3 regions of the Isoptericola sp. NPDC060185 genome follow, and region 1 is predicted to be linked to each of the others. Evidence: riboswitches for the same ligand, from Rfam matches in the RefSeq annotation. Region 1 holds a riboswitch; each other region holds the start of a gene.
The links. A riboswitch is a leader RNA that binds a small molecule or an ion and turns the genes downstream of it on or off. The one in region 1 is predicted to bind thiamine pyrophosphate.
Positions count from the first base shown of each region.

Region 2: linked by a shared signal. The riboswitch ahead of ACFWDO_RS07995 (bifunctional hydroxymethylpyrimidine kinase/phosphomethylpyrimidine kinase) and the one ahead of ACFWDO_RS05360 (ECF transporter S component) in region 1 are both predicted to bind thiamine pyrophosphate.
Region 3: linked by a shared signal. The riboswitch ahead of thiO (glycine oxidase ThiO) and the one ahead of ACFWDO_RS05360 (ECF transporter S component) in region 1 are both predicted to bind thiamine pyrophosphate.

Region 1 is NZ_JBHWYY010000008.1:102,252-109,575, forward strand. It holds gene ACFWDO_RS05340 (hypothetical protein) at 1-1,954, shown strand, start outside; gene ACFWDO_RS05345 (class I SAM-dependent methyltransferase) at 1,935-2,555, opposite strand; gene ACFWDO_RS05350 (energy-coupling factor transporter transmembrane component T family protein) at 2,621-3,346, opposite strand; gene ACFWDO_RS05355 (ABC transporter ATP-binding protein) at 3,343-4,857, opposite strand; gene ACFWDO_RS05360 (ECF transporter S component) at 4,850-5,503, opposite strand; TPP riboswitch at 5,497-5,609, opposite strand; tRNA gene ACFWDO_RS05365 (tRNA-Ala) at 5,774-5,846, opposite strand; gene ACFWDO_RS05370 (histidine phosphatase family protein) at 5,937-6,626, opposite strand; gene rsfS (ribosome silencing factor) at 6,623-7,069, opposite strand; partial or broken gene ACFWDO_RS05380 (hypothetical protein) at 7,066-7,324, opposite strand, start outside.
Region 2 is NZ_JBHWYY010000015.1:37,078-44,401, forward strand. It holds gene ACFWDO_RS07960 (class E sortase) at 1-72, opposite strand, end outside; gene ACFWDO_RS07965 (class I SAM-dependent methyltransferase) at 169-861, shown strand; gene ACFWDO_RS07970 (acylphosphatase) at 851-1,129, opposite strand; gene ACFWDO_RS07975 (hypothetical protein) at 1,199-2,644, opposite strand; gene ACFWDO_RS07980 (copper resistance protein CopC) at 2,770-3,390, opposite strand; gene ACFWDO_RS07985 (YcnI family protein) at 3,387-4,145, opposite strand; gene ACFWDO_RS07990 (hypothetical protein) at 4,223-4,897, opposite strand; TPP riboswitch at 4,976-5,091, shown strand; gene ACFWDO_RS07995 (bifunctional hydroxymethylpyrimidine kinase/phosphomethylpyrimidine kinase) at 5,082-6,734, shown strand; gene ACFWDO_RS08000 (ABC transporter ATP-binding protein) at 7,190-7,324, shown strand, end outside.
Region 3 is NZ_JBHWYY010000003.1:43,778-51,101, reverse strand. It holds gene ACFWDO_RS01810 (ABC transporter ATP-binding protein) at 1-1,471, opposite strand, end outside; gene ACFWDO_RS01805 (DUF3817 domain-containing protein) at 1,530-1,925, shown strand; gene ACFWDO_RS01800 (ThiF family adenylyltransferase) at 1,922-3,139, shown strand; gene ACFWDO_RS01795 (thiazole synthase) at 3,264-4,100, opposite strand; gene thiS (sulfur carrier protein ThiS) at 4,121-4,366, opposite strand; gene thiO (glycine oxidase ThiO) at 4,363-5,598, opposite strand; TPP riboswitch at 5,588-5,690, opposite strand; gene thiE (thiamine phosphate synthase) at 5,713-6,360, shown strand; gene ACFWDO_RS01775 (hypothetical protein) at 6,498-7,166, shown strand; gene ACFWDO_RS01770 (OmpA family protein) at 7,163-7,324, shown strand, end outside.

The DNA of each region.
Region 1 (7,324 bases):
CGCGAGCGGCGCGGTCTACGGTGTGCTGCACGCCCGCGACCACGGCGTCGTCGAGCGGCTGGGCGAGGTGCCGAACCTGCTGTCGGCACCCACCCGCGTGGACCTGAGCGTCGACCCCGCCGACCTGGCCGACCGGCTCGAGGAGTACGCGTCGTCCGGCTCGCCCGCCGTCGAGGCCGACCTGTTCCTGGCGCTCACCCGGCTGGACCTCGCCCGCGCGACGCCCGAGGTGCTCGACCGGCTGGGGGCGCTCGAGGTGCCCGTCGCGGGGCAGCGCGGCCGGGACCTGCGGCTCCTGGCGGGCCCGGTCGTCGTCGCGTACGTGGCCGACCCGGTCGCCGAGCCGGCGCTCGTCCGCGACGAGCGCTGGGACTGCTGGCGCGCCGCCCCGGTCGTCCTGCCGCGCTCGCTGCACGGTTTCCCCCGCCGCATCGACACCCGCGGCTACGCGGGCCACGACGCGTACGCGGTGTTCCCGGGGTGGGGAGACGCCGCCGCGGAGGGCCTCGTGCACAGCGAGGACCCGGCCCTCGGCGTCACCCTGCGGCAGGCCGCGCGCCGCGCGACGCCGTTCGGGCCCGCGGGCGCGGTCGCCGTGCTCGGCGCCCAGCGGGGCTTCCACGAGCGGGCGGCCGAGGACGGCTCCGCCGCGGCGCTCGAGGCGTGGGACCGCGGCCTGCTCCGGCCCGGCGTCGCCGACGCGGCCCTGCTCGACCTGCAGACCACGCCGCGCGCCCTCGCGGCGTTCGCCGCCGCGGCGGTCCGCCTCGCGGACGACGGGCTCGCGTCGGTGGTCTGGCCGGTGCTCGACGACCTCCTCGCCGCCTCCCAGGCCCGGACCCGCCTGCTGGCCGGCACCGCGGAGCTGGCCGAGGCGATGCTCGCCCTCGCGCCGGACGCGGCCGCCGCCGTCGCGACCGGGGTCGCCGACCCCGCGGTCCTCGCCGTGCCAGGGTTGCGGCGGCTGGCCGCACGGCCGGGCTCCTCGCGGGCCGTGGTCGCCGCGCGGGAGACCGTGGCGGCGCTCCCGCCGGTCGCGGGGGAGCCGGTGGCCCCCGCCCCGGCGGCACCGGCACCCGTGGGCGTCCCCGACGACTTCGACGCCGTGTGGCCCGCGGGCGTCGCGACGCTGCCCGCCGTCGACGACGGGGTCGGCGTCACCGCGACCTGGCAGGACCCGGACGCCCCCACGAGGCTGCTCGCCCTCGACCTGCGGCTCCCCGCCCACCCCGGCCGCGTCTACCGGGTCGTCAAGGTGTGGGCGTACGACCTGGAGCGCGAGGGCCAGTGCGCCGCCGTCGCGCGCGCCGAGGGCGAGGAGCCCGACACGTCCGGCTACCCCACGCGCGGCACCGAGGCATGGCTGGCCTGGGACGCGGAGGCCGGCGTGCTGCGCGCGCACGAGCACCGCAACCGCACCGAGGGCACGGGCGGGCCGCTGCGGCCGCCGGCCGGCGGAGTCCCGCCGCGCAGCGCGGCCCTGCACGCCGTCGCCCTGTCCATGCTGTGCCACGAGGGCGACGCGGGGATCGCCGGGGAGCACGTCGTGCGCGAGCTGATCGAGAGCGGCGGCATCGGCTGGGCGGGCGTCCGCCTCGCCGCGCGCGCCCTGGTGACGCAGCCCGCGGCGAGCCCCGCGCGCATGGTCCGCGTGGTGGAGCGCCGCCCCGCCACGCTGCCCGCCCTGTGGCCGGTGCTCACCGAGGCGGTCGCCGCGGCGGGCGCCACCGACGGCCCGCTGCCCCGCTGGCTCCCCCGCGTGCTCGACGTCGCCGGTGCGGCGCTGCCCTACCTCGCGGAGGCGGCCCGCCGGGGCCTGGTCCCGGCCGACGCGGCGACGTTCCCCGGGCTGGAGGCGATCGCCGCGCGGCCCGGCCGCACGGTGGGGCCGGCCAGGGCCCGCGCGCTGCTCGCCGCGGTCGGGGCGCAGGGGCTCACGCGCGCCGCGTCGTGAGGAGCAGCGCCGGCAGGTGCTGCTCGTCGTCGGTCGGCCGCGCGACGATCTCCGCGTCCGTGACCTCGGTGGACGTCCAGTCCGCCGCCGGGAACGCGGCGCGCAGGTCGCCCGCGGTGGTGCCCCAGCCGAGCCCGGCCCGCACCGACATCGCGAGCACGGCGACGAGCGCGTCGGGCGGGCAGATCACGGCCAGCCCGGCCACGTAGGCGGCGCGGCCGTCGGCGTCGAGGGAGTGCAGCAGCCCGGAGTCCAGGACCGTGCGCGGGCGCACGTCGAGGCGGTCGAGGTGGCGGGCGTCGGCCACCTCGAAGCGCACCTCGCCCGGCGGCTCGAGGATCGCCTCCGCGGCCCGCTCCCGGGCGCGCGAGATCGCGTGGGCCGCGCCGTCGACCCCCACGACCCGGTGCCCGGACCGCGCGACGGCGAGCGCCAGCACGCCGGTGCCGCACCCGGCGTCGAGCACCGGGTCCGCGAGCACCGACCGCCGCACCAGGGAGAGCAGCGCGGGCTGCGGGCGGCCGATCTCCCACGGCGGCGGGACGTCCCCCGCGTACAGGGCGTCGAAGTCGTGCTGCGGGCGTGCCTCCGGTCCGGCCATGCGCGCACCTCCTGAGCCCAGTGTGCGCGCCGCGGGCGATCCCTCACCTGTCAGGGGTGGGGCGTCTACCCCGCCGCGAGGACGGCGAACGGCAGCGCCGCGACCAGGACGCCGACGGCCAGCACCGCGGTGTCGTGCCGGGCCCACGGCGCCGGCTCCGCCCAGGTCCGCGAGCCCGCGCCCGCGAAGCCACGGGCGTCCATCGCCACCGCCATGGTCGTCGCGTCGCGCAGTGTGGCCGCGAGGACGGCGAACGTCACGGAGGCGGCGTGCCGCCCGCGGTCGAGGGGCCCGTGCCCCGGCCCGACGCCGCGGGACCGGCGGGCCCGCGACGCCTGCTCCCACACGGTGCCGAGGCGCTCGAACCGCTGGAGCGCGGCCGCGACCCCGACGACGAACCGCGCGGGCAGCCGCAGGCGCTGGCCCAGCTGGTCGGCCAGCCCGCTCGGGTCGATCAGGGGCGCGAGCGCGACGCCCGGCAGCGCGAGGACCGCGATCCGCATCCCCGCGACGGCCGCGACCTCGAGGTCGCGGCCGCCCAGCAGCCACGTCGACCACGTGACCGACGCGACCGCCACGACCACCGCGAGGTAGCGCGCCGCCGGCCCGGAGCGCCGCGGCAGGCCGACCGCCCCGCAGGCGACGACGGCGCCCAGCGCGGCGGCCGCCGACGCGAGGTCCCGCACCCCGAACGACGCGACCAGGCCCAGCAGCCCGAGCGTCACGAGCACGAGCGGGTTCGCCCGCCCCAGCACGCCGAGCGCGCCGGTCGTGCCGCCACCGCCCGTCATGCCGCGGCCACCCGGTGCGGGCGGCCCATGCCGTGCCCGTCCTCGTCCGGCCCGCCCGGCGGCAGCGCGACGCGATGGTCGGCGAGCCCGACGAGGTGGCGGTCGTGGGTGCTCGCCGCCACGGTGGCGCCGTGCCCGGCGGCCGCGACGACCCACCCGGCCACGGCGGCCCACGTGTGCCGGTCCTGGCCCACGGTGGGCTCGTCGAGCAGCGCCAGGGGTGGCCGGTGCGCGAGAGCCGCCGCGAGCGCCAGCCGCCGCTGCTCGCCGCCGGAGAGGCGGAACGGGTGCGCGTCGGCGAGATGGTCCAGGCGCAGCAGCGCGAGCACGGCGTCGACGTCCACGGGCACATCGAGCCGCCTGCCGGTGAGCGCCACCTCGTCGCGAACGCGCAGCGCGAGCAGCCCGTGCTCGGGATGCTGCGGCACCCACCCGCAGCGGCGGGCGAGCTCGCGCGACCGGGTGCCGCGCCCGGGCGACCCGGCCACGCGCCCCCGCGCGGGCCGCAGGTGCCCGGCGAGGGCTGCCACGAGCGTGGACTTCCCCGCCCCGGACGGGCCGGTGACCGCGGTGAACCGGCCCGCGGGCAGGCGGGCGTCGACGCCGTCCAGCGCGCGCGTGGTGGTGCGGCCCCGCAGGCCCCGGGTCGTGAGGTCGACGCCGAGTGCGTCGACGGTCACCTCCGGACCGGCGTCGTCCGGCGCGACCAGCGCCGCGGGCACGGGCAGCGGGTCGGGCGCCGGGGCGTCCGGGAGCCAGATGCCGGCGGCGGTGAGCGCGGCCCGGAGCGGGGCGCCCTGATCGACCCCGGGCTCGCCCCCGGGCTCGACCCCAGGTGCGCGCAGGGCGCCCGGCGCGACGTCGTGCGTGACGACGCCGCCCGGGCCGAGCACCACCACCCGGTCGAGGTGCTCCAGCCACGGCCCCACGTGGTGGTCGACGACCACCAGCGAAGTCTCCGTCCCGGCGAGCGCGTCGAGCACCGCGGACCGCACCTCGGCCGCGGCGTCCGGGTCGAGCATGGCGGTCGGCTCGTCGAGGAGCAGCAGGTCCGGGCCGCACGCCAGCGCGCCTGCGAGCGCGAGCCGCTGCAGCTCCCCGCCGGACAGCGCGGAGGTCGGCCGGTCGAGCGGGTACCGCAGCCCCACGTGGTCCAGCGCCCCACGGGCGCGGCGCCAGATCTCCTCCCGCGGCAGGCCGGCGTTCTCGGGCCCGAACGCGACGTCGCGGCCGATCCGCTCGGCGACGACGGCGGCCCCGGGGTCCTGGAGCACGAGGCCGACGACGCCGTCCACGTGGGCCGTGCCGGACAGGTCGCCCGGCAGCGGGTCGCCGAGCACGCCCGCCAGGGCGTGCAGCACGGTCGACTTGCCGGCCCCGCTGGGACCGACGAGCCCGATGCGTTCCCCGGCGCCGACGGCGAGATCGAGCCCGTCGAGCACCGGCGTCGCCCGCCCCGTCGGGCGCCAGGTGAGCCCCGCCAGCCGGGCGCGCGCGCCGCCGTCAGCCACGGGCGACACGGGCCGCCCCGGCGGCGCCGTCGGCCAGGTCCCGGCCGGGCGCGAACGCGTCCAGCACCCCGGTGCGGGCGAGGGCGCGCACCAGCGCCGCGCCGCCGAGCCCCGCGAGGAGCGCGCCGGACAGCGCGAAGAAGCCGAGGTAGGCGAGGCGGAACCCCCACTGCCAGTCGGGGTAGTAGGCGAACCACTCGTAGACGGCGCCGCACGCGCCCGCGGCGGCACCCGACAGCGCCGCCACCGCGGTGCCGAACCGGCGGTACAGGAACAGCGCCAGGACGAGCTCGACGCCGAGCCCCTGCACGACGCCCGAGACGATCGCCGAGAAGCCCCAGCCGGCGCCGAGCAGGGCCTCGACGCTCGCGGCCACGACCTCGGTGAGCAGCGCGGCGCCAGGCTTGCGGACGATCAGCCCGCCGAGCACGCCGCCGAGCAGCCAGCCGCCGCCGAGCAGGCCGGTGGCCGGCGGGAACGCGACGACGAGCCCCGCGGAGAGCAGGTGGTAGAGCTGCGTCCAGCCCCAGAAGACGACGCCGACGGCGACGCCGAGCATCGCCATCGTGACCAGGTCGACGGTGCGGTACCGCAGGCTCGCGCGAGCCGTCCCGAGGACGGTCGGACGCATGATGGGCGCGGACATTCCAGGTAACTCCCTTCGCCGGTGCTAACCGGAGCAGGTTCCAAGGGTCTGCGGCTCGTGCCCGCACTCTCAGCGCCCCTTCGACGGCGCTCCCCTGTCATGGGTGTCTTCAGTTGTGCGTCAGGTGTGACGTCACCTGCGGCGGCCCTCGATGCGGCCGCAGGACCGACCCTAGGCGACGGCGTCGTCGACGCAAGGCCGTCCCGCCCCGTGGGACCCGGGTACGCGAGAAGGCCCGGAACCATGTGGTTCCGGGCCTTTTCGTCGGGGTGGAGCTGAGGGGACTCGAACCCCTGACCCCCTGCATGCCATGCAGGTGCGCTACCAGCTGCGCCACAGCCCCGAGAACCGGCGATCCATGGCCGCGAGCGACCCATGTTTCGTCTGATTCGGTGTGTTCCTCCGGGCTTGCGCCCCTCGGAACGTCGATATCTTAGGCAGACTTCGGGCCAGGTTCCAAATTCCAGTCCGGACCGGCCTGCCAGTGGTCCAGCGGGTACCCGGCCCCCACGTTGTGCGCCACGAGCCGCCACGCCGGGACAGCGCCGGCCCCCGCCCGATGCAGGTGCGACCAGTGCACGTTGTGCATCCCGGCCAGCCCGCGCCACGAGGTCGGGTCGAGGCCGAGCAGCGCCGTCACCCCCAACGAGATCGCGGCGCCGTGGGAGACGAGGACCAGGGTCGCGTCGTCGTCCAGCTGCTCCGCGTGCTCGGCGACGGCCTCGGCCATCCGCGCGGCGACCTCCGCCTTGGACTCCGCTCCCGCTCCCGCCGGCTCGGCGCCGCGGCGCCAGGCGGCGTACTCCTCGGGCCAGCGCGCGGAGAGCTCCTCGCCCGTCATGCCCTCCCACTCGCCGAAGCCACGCTCGCGCAACCGCACGTCGGTCTGCACGGGGGCGCCGCCGAGCGCGTCCGCGTACGCGGTCGCGGTCTCGAGGGCGCGACCCAGGTCGGAGGAGACGATGCGCGTCGCGCGGTGGGACGACGCGAGGGCGGAGCCGCCCTCCCCCGCCTGCCAGCGGCCGACGTCGTCGAGCGGGATGTCGATCTGCCCCTGCAGCCGCAGGGACGCGTTGTACGCCGTGCGGGCGTGGCGCAGCAGGACGACGGTCCCGGCCGTCACCGCTCGTCGCCCGCGAGACGGATGGCCCCGTCACCCGCGGCGTCGCCGTACTCGGCCGCCGCGGCTGCGCCGTCGCCGCCGCGCGCGTCCTCGGGCAGGTCGATGGCCGGGCAGTCCTTCCAGAGGCGCTCCAGCGCGTAGTAGACCCGGTCCTCGGCGTGCTGCACGTGCACGACGACGTCCCCAAAGTCGAGCAGCACCCAGCGCGCCTGGGCCTTGCCCTCGCGCCGGATCGGCTTGGCGCCGGCCGTGATCATCGCCTCCTCGACGGCGTCCACGATCGCCGAGACCTGGCGCTCGTTGGTGCCCGACGCGATGAGGAACACGTCCGTGAGGACGAGCTGCTCGCTCACGTCGAGCGCGATGATCTCCTGCGCCTTGCGGTCCGAGGCGGCCCGGGCGGCGACGACCGCCAGCTCGACGGCGCGGGGGGTGGCGGTCATGCGGCGGCTCCAGGCGGGGAGGTCGTAAGGGAGTGGACCACCGCGGGCGCGGCGGAGTCGGTGCTGAAGCTCTTGTCGTCCGAGCCGGCGAGGAGCAGCTTCCACACCAGCAGACCGAGCACGAACGCGACGACGACCAGCACGATGTAGTGCAGCCAGGTGTACGACGCCTCGGGCTCGTCCCAGTCCTCGTCGTCCTCCTCCTCGACCTGCGGCGCCGCCGAGCGGGCCCGCACGGGCTGCTCCGAGGCGACG
Region 2 (7,324 bases), on a different contig from region 1:
GCCGACGCCGCCGACCAGGGCGCTGCCGACGGAGCGGCGGCGGGCGGGCCGGGCGTGGGTGGGACTCGTCACGTGCGCGATGGTAGTGGGTCGCGGGTCCGGTCGCGGCCCGGTGCCGCCGCCGGCAGGGGCCTGGTCGGCGGCGTCGGCGCGTGGGAGCCTGGGCCGGTGACCAGCGACGACGAGACCGCGACGGGGCGGCGCGCCACGCGGCTGCGGCGCCGGTGGGACCGGGAGGCGGCGGGCTACGACCGGGCGTTCGCGGCCGCGGAGCGGCGGATGTTCCCCGACGTGCGGGGGCGGCTGTGCGCGCGGGCGCAGGGCCGCACCCTCGAGGTGGCGGTGGGCACCGGCCTGAACCTGGCGCACTACCCGAGGGCGGTGACCGGGGGAGCGCCCGGCGGCGGGTACACGGGGGTCGAATGGAGCCCCGGGATGCTGCGGCTGGCCCGCCGCCGCGCGTCGGAGCTCGGCCTGGACCTCGTCGACCTGCGGCTCGGCGACGCGCAGGCGCTCGACCTGCCCGACGACGCGTTCGACACCGTCGTGTGCACGTTCTCGCTGTGCGCCATCGGCGACGACCGCGCCGCCCTGGCGGAGATGACGCGCGTGCTGCGACCCGGCGGCCTCCTGCTGCTCGCGGACCACGTCGCCTCGAGCGCCTGGCCGCTGCGGGCGCTGCAGGCCGCCGCCGACCTGGTGAGCGTCCCGCTGGCGGGCGAGCACTTCGGCCGCCGGCCCGCGCGGTGGATCGAGGAGCAGGGGCTCGAGGTCGAGCAGCACGAGAGGTCCCGCGCGGGGGTCATCGAGCTGGTCGCCGCGCGCCTCCCGGCGGGATGGTCGGGGGTCGTCAGCCGCTGACGTCGAACGCGTCGTCACCCCGCGGCGGCACGTCCTCGACGTCGACGCCGGTGACGACGGCCGCGGTCGGGCCCGCGCGCAGGAAGTCGAGCATCGCCGCCACGTCGTCGGGAGCGCCTTCGATCTCGGCCTCGACGGTCCCGTCGGGCAGGTTGCGCACGTGCCCGACGACGCCCGCGCGGGCCGCGGCCTGCCGCGTCGCCCAGCGGAACCCGACGCCCTGGACGCGGCCGTGCACGCGCACGCGCCGCCGCACCGTGGTGGTCATCCGTCCCCCCGTCCCGCCTGACCCGTCGTGATCCCTCGTGATCCCTCGTGATCCCTCGTGACCCCGCGGTCAGTCGAACATGTCGCCGATGTCCCCGATGTCGTCGAGGATCCCGCCCAGCACCATCCCGCCCAGGACGGCGCCGAAGACGTCCGAGCCGCTGCGTCCGCCCCCTCGGCGCCCGCCCTCCCAGCCGCCGTACCCGCGGTCGTGCCCGCCGTTGTAGCCGCCGTCCCACCGCTGGCCGCTGCCGGCGCGGGCGATGTCGCGGTGCGCCAGGGTCGCGGCCTCCGCCGCGAGGGCCGCCCCGCGTCGGGCCGCGGCGAACGCGCGCTCCGGGTCGTCGGTCGTGCGCGCCTGCGCCACCTCGCGCTCGGCCTCCGCGAGGCGGGTGCGGGCGTCGGGGCCGACGGGGGCGCGGTAGTCGTCCACGACGGAGCGCGCGGCGGTGAGCTGCCGCTCGGCGTCGTCGAGCGCCGGGCCGAGGCGCGCCGCGGCCTTGCGGGCGCGATCGTCGCGTTCCGCGCGCTCCGCCACGGCGTCGTCGAGCGCGGTGTTGGCCTCGCGCACTCGCGTCAGCGCGTCGAGCGGGTCGCCGGGCTCGCCCGGGGCGGGCAGCGACGCGAGCGCGCCCTCGAGGGCGTCGACGGCGCCGTCGATCCGGCCCGCGCGCACCGCGGCCGGCAGCGCGCGGGCCTGGGCGAGCTCGGCGCGCGACTCGGCGACGATCGCGCCCAGCGCGGCCTCGGCGCGCAACGCCTCGGCCTCGTAGTCGTCGACGGCGCGCAGCAGGCCCTCCGCGCGGCGCACCGCCTCCTCCGCCGCGCGGGCCGCGGCGCCCGCCTCCGCCACCTGCTGCGTCGCGAGCCGCTTGCGCGCCGCCGCGGTGCTGCGGCCGGCGAACTCGAGGAGCCGCTCCGCCTGGTCGGGGTTGTCCGCGACCGGCAGGAGAGCGCGCTCCGCGTACTGGCCGCGCAACCGCTCGAGGTCGGCCCGCGCCGCGGGGACGGCGTCGCGCACCCGGGCCAGCTCGCCGTCCACCCGGGCCACGACGTCCGGCGTGCCGCGGACGGTCTGCCGCAGCCCCGCGAGGCCGCGGTCGAGGTCGTCCAGGGAGCCGCCGGCGGACCGGCACAGGTCCACGATCCGCGCCGACCACTCGCGCCGCTCGGTGTCGGTGTCCGGGACCTCGTCGTGCAGCCGCTGGTTGAGGTGGAACGCCTCCGCCAGCCGCTCGCGCGCCCGCCGCAGGGTCGGCGCGAGCTCGCGGGTGTCGCGCTCGCCGAGCTCGGCCACCGCGAAGGACAGCTCGTCCTCCGCCAGGCGGGCCCGCTCGTCGGTGCGCACCAGCGCGGAGCCGGCCTCGATGCCGAGCCGCTGCAGCTCGGCCTCGAGCTCCGCCGCGCGTGCCCGGGCGGCGCTCCTGCGCCGTGCTGCCCAGACCGCCACCGCCGTGACCAGCACGACCACCACGACCAGGCCCGTCACGATCCCGACGATCTGCCCCGCATCCATGGTCGGCATCGTAGGCGGAGCACGGCGGGTGCGGGGACGCCCCGGCGCGGAGCGGGTGCGGCCCCGGACCTGTCAGGGCCAGCGCTCGACATACGTCGCGCTGGCCCTGACAGGTCTTCGGTGCGTCAGTCGCGGCGCCGGGCGACCCGGAGCGCCACGAGGACGGCCGCACCGGCCAGCACGACGACGCCCCCGGCGATGCCGAGCACGACGACCAGCTCGGAGGAGCCGTCGTCGTCCGCGGTGCCGGTGCTGGCGGCCTGGGCGTCGGAGCCGGCCGCCGGGGAGCCGCAGGGCGTCGCCTCGGCGGCCGGGGTGGCCGCCGCCGCACCGGCGGGCGGGTCGTAGGTGAACGCGAACTGCCCGCTGGTCGGGTGGCCGTCGGCGGACACGATGCGCCAGTCGACGGTGTACTCGCCCGCCGGGCCGAGCGTCACCGGCACGGACGCGGTGCGGTCCTGCGTGGTGGGGCACCCGCTCGCGTGCTCGGTGCCGTCGGCGTCGGTCACCGAGATGACGGTGCTCGACCCGTCGGCGGCCAGGTTGAGCACCGCCTCGTCGAACGTGATCTCGACGGACTCGGGCGCCTCGGTCACGGTCGAGCCCGACGTCGGCGTGGTGCCGACGACGACGTTGTGCGCGCTCGCGGGCCCGGCGAGCCCGACGGCGCCCGCGAGGGCGAGGCCGAGCGCGCCCGCGCCGGCGAGGAGCGCGCGGCGGGTCGTGCGGGGACGGCCGCGGGTCATCGCTGCTCCGTCCGGGCGCGGGTGCGGGCCAGGGCGGCGACGCCGGTCACGGCGCCCACGAGACCCAGCCCCAGGCCCGCCGCAGCGAGCGCGAGGGGCAGGGTGTCGCCGGACCCGTCATCGGCCTGCGCCGAGGCGTCGGACCCGGTCTCGGCCGAGGCCCCTGCCGCACTGCCGTGCGCGTCGTCACCGGTCGCCGGCACGACCTGCAGCACGGGGGCCGGGTGCTCGGGCTCGGCGTCGCCGGTGGCCTCCTGGTCCCACTCGACGACCTCGCCGTCGGAGTAGGTCTGCGTCGTCGGCAGCGTGATCGCGTCGACGCCGTCGGGCACGGCGCCCGCCGAGACGGAGAAGCGAAGGAACTCGCCGGGCGCGATGCCGGCGTCGGGGTCGTCGGCGGTCCACTCGACGCTCGCGGGCGCCTCCGTGAGGGTGGTGCCCTGGACGTCGACCGGCTCGGGCAGCTCGGCCCGCGTCACCTTCGCGCTCCACCCGGGGACGGGCTCCACGGACACGCTGGTGAACGGGGTGTCGCTCGGCAGCGTCACCTTCACGGCCGTGGTCGACGCCTCGGGCGACTCGTTGGGGACCTTGAAGGTGAGGGTGGCGTACGCGCCGGACTCGGCGGAGTCCGGTGTCACCGTCACGTGCGCGGACGCGGCTCCGGCGCCCAGCAGGAGGGCGGGGACGGCGAGGGCGGCCGCTCCGGCGAGCCGACGGGTGCGGCGCGTGCGGGCAGGGGTGGTCGTAGGCATGGCTGTCTGCTCCGGTGGTTCGAGGGTTCGTGGGACGGCGAGGGCCCGCCCCGTCCGACCTCGGACCAGGGCAGGGCTCAGGCGGCGCGCGCGAGGGCGCCGCGCCGCACCGGGGGCCCGCGCGGCGCCGGACGGCGGCGCGCGTGCCACGGCAGCGGACGCCAGACCGGTCCCGCGACGACGGGCCCGCGGCGGGCCACGGGCAGCGAGGCCGGCCCCCGCACCAGCAGCGCCACGTGCGCCAGGTGCGAGGCGACGTTCGCGGCGGCCCGGTCGCCCGCGGCGAGCAGCAGCGCGGTCAGGAGGACGGCGACGGCGTGCGCGGCGAGCATCCACGTCGTGGTGCCGCCGTCGGCGGCGTGCTCCAGGTGCACGGCGGTCCCGGTCGCGGGGACCAGCGAGCCGGGCCCGAGGTCGTGCCCGGCGTGGCCCGCGAGGGCCGGGACGGCTCCGCCCGCGCCCACCGTGCTCCCGGTGCCCCAGGGGTCGTCGTCGGCGCGGGCGGCGCCGAGCACCGACAGGGCGGAGTGCTGCACGAGCTGCAGCGCGACCATGGCGGGCAGCAGGCGGCGCAGCGTCAGGCGACGGCGGGCGGTCCAGACGGCGACGGGCGCCGAGAGCGCCAGCACGACCAGCCACGCGAGGGGTGCACCGGGCAGCGCGCCGCCGCCCAGGAGGTGGGCGGCGGCCGCGATGCTGAGCGTCGTGCCGGCGACGAGGAGCTCGCGCACACGACGGACGACCACGGGCACCCCGGCACCCTATCCCGCCGGGCGACACGCCTGGGAGGACCCGCCGCCGACCGCTGCGGCCGGTGGGCTACGGTGGCGCCGAACGACACGGGGTGCCTCCCGCCGTCGGCCCCGGCCGGCGACGAGACGCTGAGATCACACCCGTCGAACCTGATTCAGCTAGCACTGACGAAGGGATGTCGACATGAGCGTGCGCGCGCATCACGACAGCTCCGCCCTCCGGGGCACCACCGCTCCCGCGACCACCGCACCAACCCCCGCGCCCAGCAGGCCCCGGGTCCTGGCGATCGCCGGCTCCGACCCGTCGGGCGGCGCCGGGATCCAAGCGGACCTCAAGGCGATCGCCGCGGCCGGCGGGTACGGCATGGCCGCGCTCACTGCCCTCACGGCCCAGAACACGCGCGGCGTGCGGGGGGTGCACGTGCCGCCCGCGGAGTTCCTCACGGCCCAGCTCGACGCGCTCGCGGACGACATCGCCATCGACGCCGTCAAGATCGGGATGCTCGCGTCGGCGCCCGTCGCGCGGGCCGTCGGCGCGTGGCTCGACGGCCTGCCGGACGGCGGGCCGGTTCCGGACGGCGCGAACGGGGCCCGCCCGGCCGTCGTGCTCGACCCGGTCATGTTGGCCACCAGCGGCGACCGCCTGCTGGACCCGACGGCGGAGCGCGCCGTGCGGGACCTGCTCGCGCGGGTCGACGTCGTCACGCCCAACCTGCCCGAGCTCGCGGTCCTGGCCGGCGAGCCCCCCGCGCCCGACTGGCCCGCCGCGCTCGACCAGGCGCGCCGGCTCGCCGCCCGGCACGACGTGCTGGTCGTGGCCAAGGGCGGGCACCTGACGGGCGACGATGCCGAGGAGGGCGACCCCGGCGCGCCCGACGCCCTCGTCGGCCCGGACGGCACGCTGCTGGAGCTCGCCGGCGAGCGGGTCCGCACCACGGCGACGCACGGCACCGGCTGCTCCCTGTCGAGCGGGCTGGCCGCCCGGTACGCCCGCACGGGGGACTGGGCCGAGGCGCTGCGCGGCACGAAGGCGTGGCTGGCGGCGGCGATCCGGGCGGGGGAGGCGCTGCGCGTCGGCGGGGGGCACGGGCCGGTCGACCATCTCGCGGGGAGCACCCCGGCGGGCGCCGTCGATCCGGAGCCCCCGGCCGGGCGGGACGAGGCCGCCGCCGGGGCCGGCCGCGACGCCGTCGACGGGTGGTGGGCCGCCGCCGCCGGGGTGCGGGCCGCGATCGACGAGCTGTCGTTCGTGCGGGCCCTTGGCGACGGGACGCTCGGTACGGACCGGTTCCGCGACTACCTCGAGCAGGACGCGATCTACCTGCGCGAGTACTCGCGCGCGCTGGCCCGGGCCAGCCAGCTCGCGCCCACGCGCGCCGAGCAGGCCTTCTGGGCCGGCGGCGCGCACGGCGCCCTGGTCACCGAGCTCGACCTGCACACGACGTGGCTCGGCGGGGAGCCGACCGACGTGCCGACCAGCCCGACGACGGCCGCGTACCTCGACCACCTGCGCGCCGCCGGGGACGACTACGCGACCCTCGTGGCCGCGGTCCTGCCGTGCTACTGGATCTACCAGGACGTGGGCGAGCGGCTCGCGGCCCGCAACCACCCCGGACACCCGTACGCCGCCTGGCTCGGCACGTACGCCGACGACGAGTTCGCCGCGGCGACCCGCCAGGCCGTCGCCGTCCTGCGCCGCGTCGCCGGCGCCGCGGGGCCGGCCACCCGGGTGCGGATGGGCGCGGCCTTCCAGGGGGCGTGCGAGCACGAGCTCGCGTTCTTCGACCAGGCCGCCCGGCCCCGCGCGGTCGCGCTCGAGGGGGCCGTGGCGGGGTGAGCCCGGGCGCGGTGGCCTGAGCCCGGCCCTGCCGGAGCACCCGGGTCAGGCCGGCGCCATGCCTTCACCGCGCCTTCGCCCCAGGTCGGGCAAACGCTTGCCAAAAGGCGGTGACCGGGGCAAGCGTGTCGGTGGCGGGTGTCAGAATGGTGGTGATGCCCGACACAACGCGCGCTCCGCGCAGCAGCAGCCGAGGCGCCGCAGGCGCCGATCCCTCCCACAGTCCGAGGAGGAGCTCCGCCTCCTCCGCCCCGCGCTCGTCCGTCGCGCCCGGCACGCCGCCGGGCGGGCCGTCGGGGCCGCCCGGCGCACCCGGCCATCGCGCCCCGGCGGACCCCGTCGCCCCGGCGGACCCCGTCGCCCCGGCGGACCCCGTCGCCCCCGCGGGCTCCGAGCTCTCGACCCTCGCGTCGATCCGCCGGCTGTACCCCTACGTCAGGCCCGCGTTGCCGCGCATGGTCGGCGGCCTCTTCTCGGCTCTCGGCGCGAGCCTCGCCGCGCTGGCGATCCCGCGCGTGCTCCAGACCCTCGTCGAGGGCCCCCTCGCGGAGGGTGCCGCCGCCCACGACCTCGGCGCCCTGGTCGTGCCC
Region 3 (7,324 bases), on a different contig from region 1:
CGGTGAGCAGGGCGCGCGCCAGCGCGACGCGCTGCCGCTGCCCGCCCGACAGGGACCGGCCCTTCTCCGGCAGCTCGCCGGCGAGCCCGCCGGGCACGCTGTCGAGCACGTCGTGCGCGTCGGCGGTGACCATCGCGGCCAGCAGGTCGGCCTCGGTGGCGCGGCCGCGGGCGTCGAGCGCCTCGCCGAGCACGCCCGAGAACAGGTGCGGCGTCGCCTCGGAGACCACGACGCGGTGGCGCAGCGCATCCTTGTCGAGGTCGGCCAGCAGCACCCCGCCGAGGCGGACCGGCGTGCCGGCCTCGGCCTCGTCGTCGAGCCGCCCCAGCCGCGTCGCGATGCGCGCCGAGGCGTCCGGGTCGGCGCTGACGAGGCCGACCACGCGGCCGTCGCGCAGCACCAGGCCGCTGGTCTCGTCGACCAGGTCGGCGCCGGCGCCGGGCGCGTCGGCGGGGGTCTCCGAGGACGGCGTCGCCTCGGCGACGCGCAGCACGTCGAGGATCTTGCGTGACGAGATCACGGCGCGGATGACCATCTGCAGCATCTGCGTGGCCATCTGCACCGGCCAGGCGAGGAACGCGGCGTAGCCGTAGAACGTCACGAGCTGACCGCTGGTGATCTCGCCGCGGACGGCGGCACGGGCGCCCAGCCACAGCACGAGCGCGGCGAGCAGCCCGGGCAGCAGCACCTGCAGGCCGTCGAGCACCGACTGCAGCACGGCGACGCGCACGCCCTGGTGGCGCACCTCCTGCGACTGGCGCGCGTAGCGGGCGGCGAACTCGTCCTCGCCGCCGATGCCGCGCAGGATGCGCAGCCCGGAGACGGTGTCCGCGCCGAGCGAGGTGAGCCGGCCGGTGGCCTCGCGCTGCGTGGTCTGGCGGGACTGCAGCGGCTTGACCAGCAGGCCGAGCACGACGGCGACCGCGGGGATGCCGAGCGCCAGGACCAGTCCGAGCTGCACGTGCTGGGACAGCATGATCGCGACGACCACGACGTACGCCAGCACGCCGCCGGTGAACCGGCCGGCCATGGAGAACATGTCGCCGACGCGCAGCGCGTCGTTCGCGACGGCGGACACGACCTCGCCGGTGGGCAGCTTGCGCGTGATCGCGTGCCCCGCGCGCGACGCCTTGTAGCCGACGAGCTGGGAGAACGACAGCGACGCCCGGACCCAGTTCTCGACGTCCCAGATGTGGTTGAAGATGCCGGCGACGACGATGACGAGCGCGGCGCCGAGCATCGCGCCGCACCACAGGAACAGCGGGCCGCCGAAGCCCTGCGACAGGCCCTCGTCGATGGCGCGGCCGATCAGCAGCGGGGCCGCGGCCGACGCGAGCATCGCCACCACGCCCGCCACCAGGGACTTCGCCAGCACGTCGCGCTGGCGCCACCCCTGCCACGCGAGGAGCTTGGCCGGGGAGGTCAGAGGAGGGTTGCCCACGTCGGGCAGGGGGAGGGGTCGCACGGGGATCAAGCGTACGGACGCGTACCGACACCGGGCGACGGTTTATCGCGCCTACGATGCTGGGGTGAGCACGCCGCAGCAGACCCCCGCCGCCACCCAGGCCCAGGCCGAGACCGCCATCCGCAAGGCCCGTGGGTCGCTGAAGCGCTACCGGTTCATGGCGATCCTCACCGGCTGCATGCTGCTGGTGCTGTGCGTCGAGATGTTCTTCAAGTACGTGGTCCCGGTCGAGGTCGTCGTCGACTACATGGGCTGGGTCCCGTTCGCCCACGGCTGGATCTACGTGGTCTACCTCGTGACCGTCCTGGACCTGTGGTCCAAGATGCGCTGGGGCTTCGGCCGCCTGGCCACGATGGTCTTCGCCGGCGTCGTGCCGGTGATGTCGTTCATCCTCGAGAAGCGCGTGCACGCGGGGGCCGACGCGAAGCTCGGCGCCCTCGCGGAGCGGTACTCGGCATGACGTCGCTCGCCCCGCTCGTCGCGCCGGGCCCGCCGCTCGACGCCGGACGCCTCGCCCGGTACGCCCGGCACCTGCCGCTGCCGGGCGTCGGCGCCCAGGGGCAGCGTCGGCTCGCCGCGGCGCGCGTGCTGGTCGTGGGGGCGGGCGGCCTGGGCAGCCCGGCCCTGCAGTACCTCGCGGCCGCGGGCGTGGGCACGCTCGGCGTCGTCGACGACGACGTCGTGGACGTCTCGAACCTGCAGCGCCAGGTGGTGCACGGCACCGCCTACGTCGGCCGGCCCAAGGTGGACTCGGTCCGGGACCGCCTCGCGGACCTGGCGCCCGACGTCGAGGTCGTGGCCCACGCGGAGCGGCTGACCCCCGAGAACGTGCTCGACATCCTGCGCGGGTACGACCTCGTGCTCGACGGGGCCGACAACTTCCCGACGCGCTACCTCGTGTCCGACGCCGCGGAGATCCTCGGCGTGCCGGTCGTGTGGGGCGCGATCCACCAGTTCGACGGCCAGGTGGCCGTGTTCTGGGGCGCGCCGGTGCGCGAGGACGGTACCCGCGAGCGCGGCGCCACCTACCGCGACGTCTTCCCCGTCCCCCCGCCGCCCGGCACCGTGCCGGACTGCGCGACGGGCGGCGTGCTGGGCGCGCTGTGCGGCACCGTCGGTTCGGTCATGGCCACCGAGGCCGTCAAGCTGATCACCGGCGCGGGCACCACGCTGCTCGGCCGCATCGCCGTCTACGACGCCCTCGACCTCACGTGGCGCCAGCTCGCCGTCCGCCCGGACCCGACCCGCGAGCCCGTCGCGGCCCTGCTCGCCGACGACGCCGCGTACGCCGCGTTCTGCGGCCTGCCCGCGCCGTCGGGCGGGTCGGCCGACGCCCGCGCCACGGTCGCGGGGCTGGGCCCCGCCAGCGTGAGCGCGCAGGACGCCGCCGCGCTGCTCGCGGGCGACGCGCCCGTCGCGCTCGTGGACGTGCGCGAGGACTGGGAGGTCCAGGCGCTGCCGGTCGCGGGCGCGACCGTGGCGCCGAGCGGCACGTTCCTGGGCGGAGGGGACGACGCCGCGGCGGCGGTCGCAGCGCTGCCCGCCGACCGCCCCGTGCTGCTGGTCTGCGCGGCCGGCGCGCGCTCGGCCCGCGTGGCCGACGTCGCCCGCGCCGCCGGCGTCGACGCCCGCTCCGTCGAGGGCGGCGCCCCGGCGCTCCTCCTCGCCGTCTGACGCCGAGGTAGTCCGAAACCCCGCGAGTCCCGTTCCCGCCGAGGTAGTGGTCTGGTCCACTACCTCGGCAAGAACGGAACTACCTCGGCAGATCTGGGACTACCTCAGCGGGCGGGTGCCCCCGTCAGAGGGCGAGGTCGAGGCGCCCGTCGGGGGAGGAGCTGGCCAGGGCGCCCTCGCGGCGCGGGATGCGCCCCGCGCCGGCGGCCAGCCGGCCGGCCTGCACGGCGAGGCGCATGGCGTGCGCCATGCGGACCGGGTCGGCGGCCCGCGTGACGGCCGTGGCGAGGAGGACACCGGCGCAGCCGAGCTCCATCGCCAGCGCGGCGTCGGACGCCGTGCCGACCCCGGCGTCGAGGATGACCGGCACCCGCGCGGCGGCCGCGATCGCCTCGATGTTGCGCGGGTTGAGCACGCCCAGGCCGGTGCCGATGGGCGCGCCGAGCGGCATGACGGCGGCGCACCCGACGTCCTCCAGCCGCCGCGCCAGGATCGGGTCGTCGTTGGTGTACGGCAGCACGACGAACCCGTCGCGCACCAGCGCGTCGGCCGCCTCGACGAGGCCGATCGGGTCGGGCAGCAGGGTGACGTCGTCGGCGATCACCTCGAGCTTGACCCAGTCGGTGCCGCACGCCTCACGGGCGAGCTGCGCGGTGAGCACGGCCTCCCGGGCGGAGAAGCAGCCGGCCGTGTTGGGCAGGGCGCGGATGCCGAGCCGCTCCAGGAGTCCCCAGATGCCGCCGTCCTCGGCGCCCGCCCCGCCGGGCCGCACGGCGACGCGGCGCATCGCCACGGTGGTGAGGCCGGTGCCCGACGCGACCAGCGCGTCCTCGAGCGTCATGAGGTTCGACGCGCCGCCCGTGCCCATGACGAGGCGCGAGCCGATCGTGGTGCCGGCGATCTCGAACGGGTCGGCGAGCGGGTCGGCCGACGGGTCGGTGAGGGTCGTGGTGCTGGTCATGGTTCCTCCGTGCTTCGTGGTCAGCCGCCCTGGACGGCGGTGACGATCTCGACCCGGTCGCCGGGCGCGATGCGGGTGCCCGCCCACAGGCCGCGGGGGACGACGGCGTCGTTGACGGCGACGGCGATGCCCTGCGCCGTACCGTCGGCGACGAACGCCGGGACGAGGGCTGCGACGAGCGCCTCGACGCCGTCGCCGTGCGGCCCGTCGAGGGGGTAGGGCTCGCCGTTCACGACGGCGGTGGCGGTGCTCGTGCTCGGGCTCATGGGTGTGCTCCTTCAGGGTCGGGGCGGGCGGCAGGCGCGAAGCGCCGCGGATCGGCCGCGGCGAGCGAGTCGTCGGGCGGCGCCCCGCCGGTCAGCTCTGCCACGACCGCGTCGGCCGTGAGCGGCGCGAGCAGCACGCCGTTGCGCCCGTGCCCGACGGCGGCCAGCAGCCCGGGCGCGGCGGTGCTCCCGACGAGCGGCAGGTTGTCGGGGGTGGCGGGGCGGGCGCGCGGCGTGACGTCGACGAGCGCCGCCTCGTCGATGCCGGGCACGAGGGCGCGCGCGTCGCGCAGGAGGGCGAACACGCCCCCGGCCTCGGCCCGACGGTCGTCCGGGCGCTCGTCGCTGGTGGCCCCCACGACGATCTCCCGGTGCCCCGGCCCGCCGCCGGGTCCCGACCGGGTGCCCGGCGCCCGCGGCACGAGATACACCGGCCGCCCCTGCACGGTGCCGCGCACCACGTGCTCCAGCGCGAGCTCGGGGCCGGCGTCCAGCCGCAGGGTGATCCCCTTGACGGGCCGCACCGGCACCCTGGCCTCCGGCACCCCGTCGAGCAGCCCCACCGGCGGTACGACGCCGGTCGCGAGCACGACGGCGCCCGCGGCGTGGCGCGCGCCGGCGTCGTCGTGCGCCGCGACCACCCGGCCCGCGCCGTCGCGCTCCAGCCGCACCGCCGCACGCCGCACGACCGCGCCGCCCAGCACGTCGACGAGCGCCGCGTGCACCCCGCGCGGGTCGACGGCGAGGTCGCCCTCGACGACGGCGGCCCCGGCCAGCCGCGGCCCGAGGTACGGCTCCCGGCGCCGCGCGTCGGCCACCGGGACCTCCGCGGACGCGAGCCCCCACTCCCGGTGCAGCGCCAGCACGCGGCGCAGCAGGGCGGCGTCGTCGGCGTCGTACGCGACGGCGAGCGAGCCGGCGCGCAGCAGGGGGACGTCGCGGCCGGTCGCGGCGGCGAGGTCGGCGGCGTACGACGGCCAGCGGGCGGCGGACGCGAGGTTGAGGCGGGCGAGGTCCCGCTCGCCGAAGTCGGCCTCGCTGACCGCCGCGAGCATCCCCGCGGCCGCGCGGGTGGCGCCGTCGCCGGGGGACGGGTCGAGGACCGTGACGGACAGCCCGGCCGTGGCGGCGCGCCACGCGACGGCGAGGCCGACGATGCCACCTCCGACCACGACGAGGTCGACGACGTCGCGGGCGGACTCAGGTGCGGACGTGGGTGTGGACGTAAGCATGTGCGCTCCCTTCGCTGGCATGACCCAGATCAGGTTCGACGGTCGGCTCCTGCGCCCTCTCAGCCCCGAGCGGGGCTCCCGTGCGCGGCCACTGTAACCCGGGCCGTGGTTACCCTGACTGGCGTGACCACGACCCGTGCCCGCCTCGCCGACGCCCGCCTGTACCTGTGCACCGACGCCCGCGAGGACCGCGGCGACCTGGAGGACTTCCTGCACGCGGCGCTCGCGGGCGGGGTCGACGTCGTGCAGCTGCGCGACAAGTCCCTCGACGTGGCGCGCGAGCTGGAGATCCAGGCGGTCGTGGCCCGCGTCGCCGCGGAGCACGGCGCGCTCTGGGCGGTGAACGACCGGGCCGACGTCGCGCAGCTCACCGGCGCTCCCGTCGTGCACATGGGGCAGCGGGACCTGCCCGTGCCGGCCGTGCGCGAGCTGCTCGGCGCGGAGCCGGTCCTGGGCCGTTCCACGCACTCCGCCGACCAGGCCGCGGAGGCCGAGGCCGACCCGGACGTCGACTACTTCTGCGTGGGCCCGCTGTGGGCCACGCCCACCAAGCCCGGTCGTGCGGCCGTCGGCCTCGACCTGCTGCGCGAGGTCGCGGCGACCCGCCCGGCGACGCCGTGGTTCGCCATCGGCGGGGTCGACGCCGAGCGGCTGGACGCCGTGCTCGACGCCGGCGCGTCGCGCGTCGTCGTCGTGCGCGCGATCACCCAGGCGCCCGACCCCGAGCGGGCCGCCCGCGAGCTGCGCGAGCGGCTGGGCTGACACGGGCGCCCGAGGTCTGTGACCTGGGGAGTTCTCCCCATGGATGCCTCGGGCGGGCCCCGCCGACGCGTGCCACAGTGGGCACCTGCCCCCCACCACGGCCGGGACCGGCCGTGCGCCCCGACCCTGGAGGACGCATGTCCGCACGGACCGCACGCGCCCGCACCACCGCGACCCTCGCCCTCGCCGGCACGCTCCTGCTCGCCGGCTGCACCGGCAGCTCCGGCGACGACGGGGCCGGTACGAAGGGCGAGGCCGCCCCCGCGGAGCAGGCCGCCGCCGACCCGGGCACCGCCACCGTCGCCGACCAGGTGATGGCGGAGCAGAAGATCGCCACGCCGCACGGGGGCGGTGACGCCCACGGCGGAGAGCTCACGGTGACGCTCCGCTCCGTGGAGGTCGGCGCCGAGAACATGACCGTGCGATGGGCGCTGCGCTGGGACGACGACGAGTCGCCCGCCGACGCCGGCGCCAGCTACTACGACATGGGCGTCGTGCCCGCGACGACCGTGACGGACCGCGCGGCGCTCAAGGCCTACAAGCCCTACTGCACCGAGGGGGCCTGGCAGCTGGACAGCGACGACGCGTCGCAGGTGTCGCTGGCCCAGCTCAGGTGCAGGGAGTCGATGCTGGTCTCGCCGCTCGAGAACATCACGTTCAAGTTCCCCAACCACGGCACGATCGAGGCGTCCGCCGTGCTGCCTGCTCCCGACGGCGAGCCCGCGACCGTGGACGTGCTGCCCGCGGAGGGGCTGCCGCTGTTCACGGACGCGACGGTCACCTACGGCGACGGGGCCGCGCAGTGACACCCCGCCGTCCGCGGACGCTCGCCGCCGCGGCGCTCGCGGCGCTGCTCGTGACGGCTTTCGCGCCATCGGCCGACGCCGAGGAGGCGAGCCCATCGTCGTCGGCGTCGTCGTCCGGCACGCCGTCGGCGGACCCGGAGCTGATGACGACGGCGCAC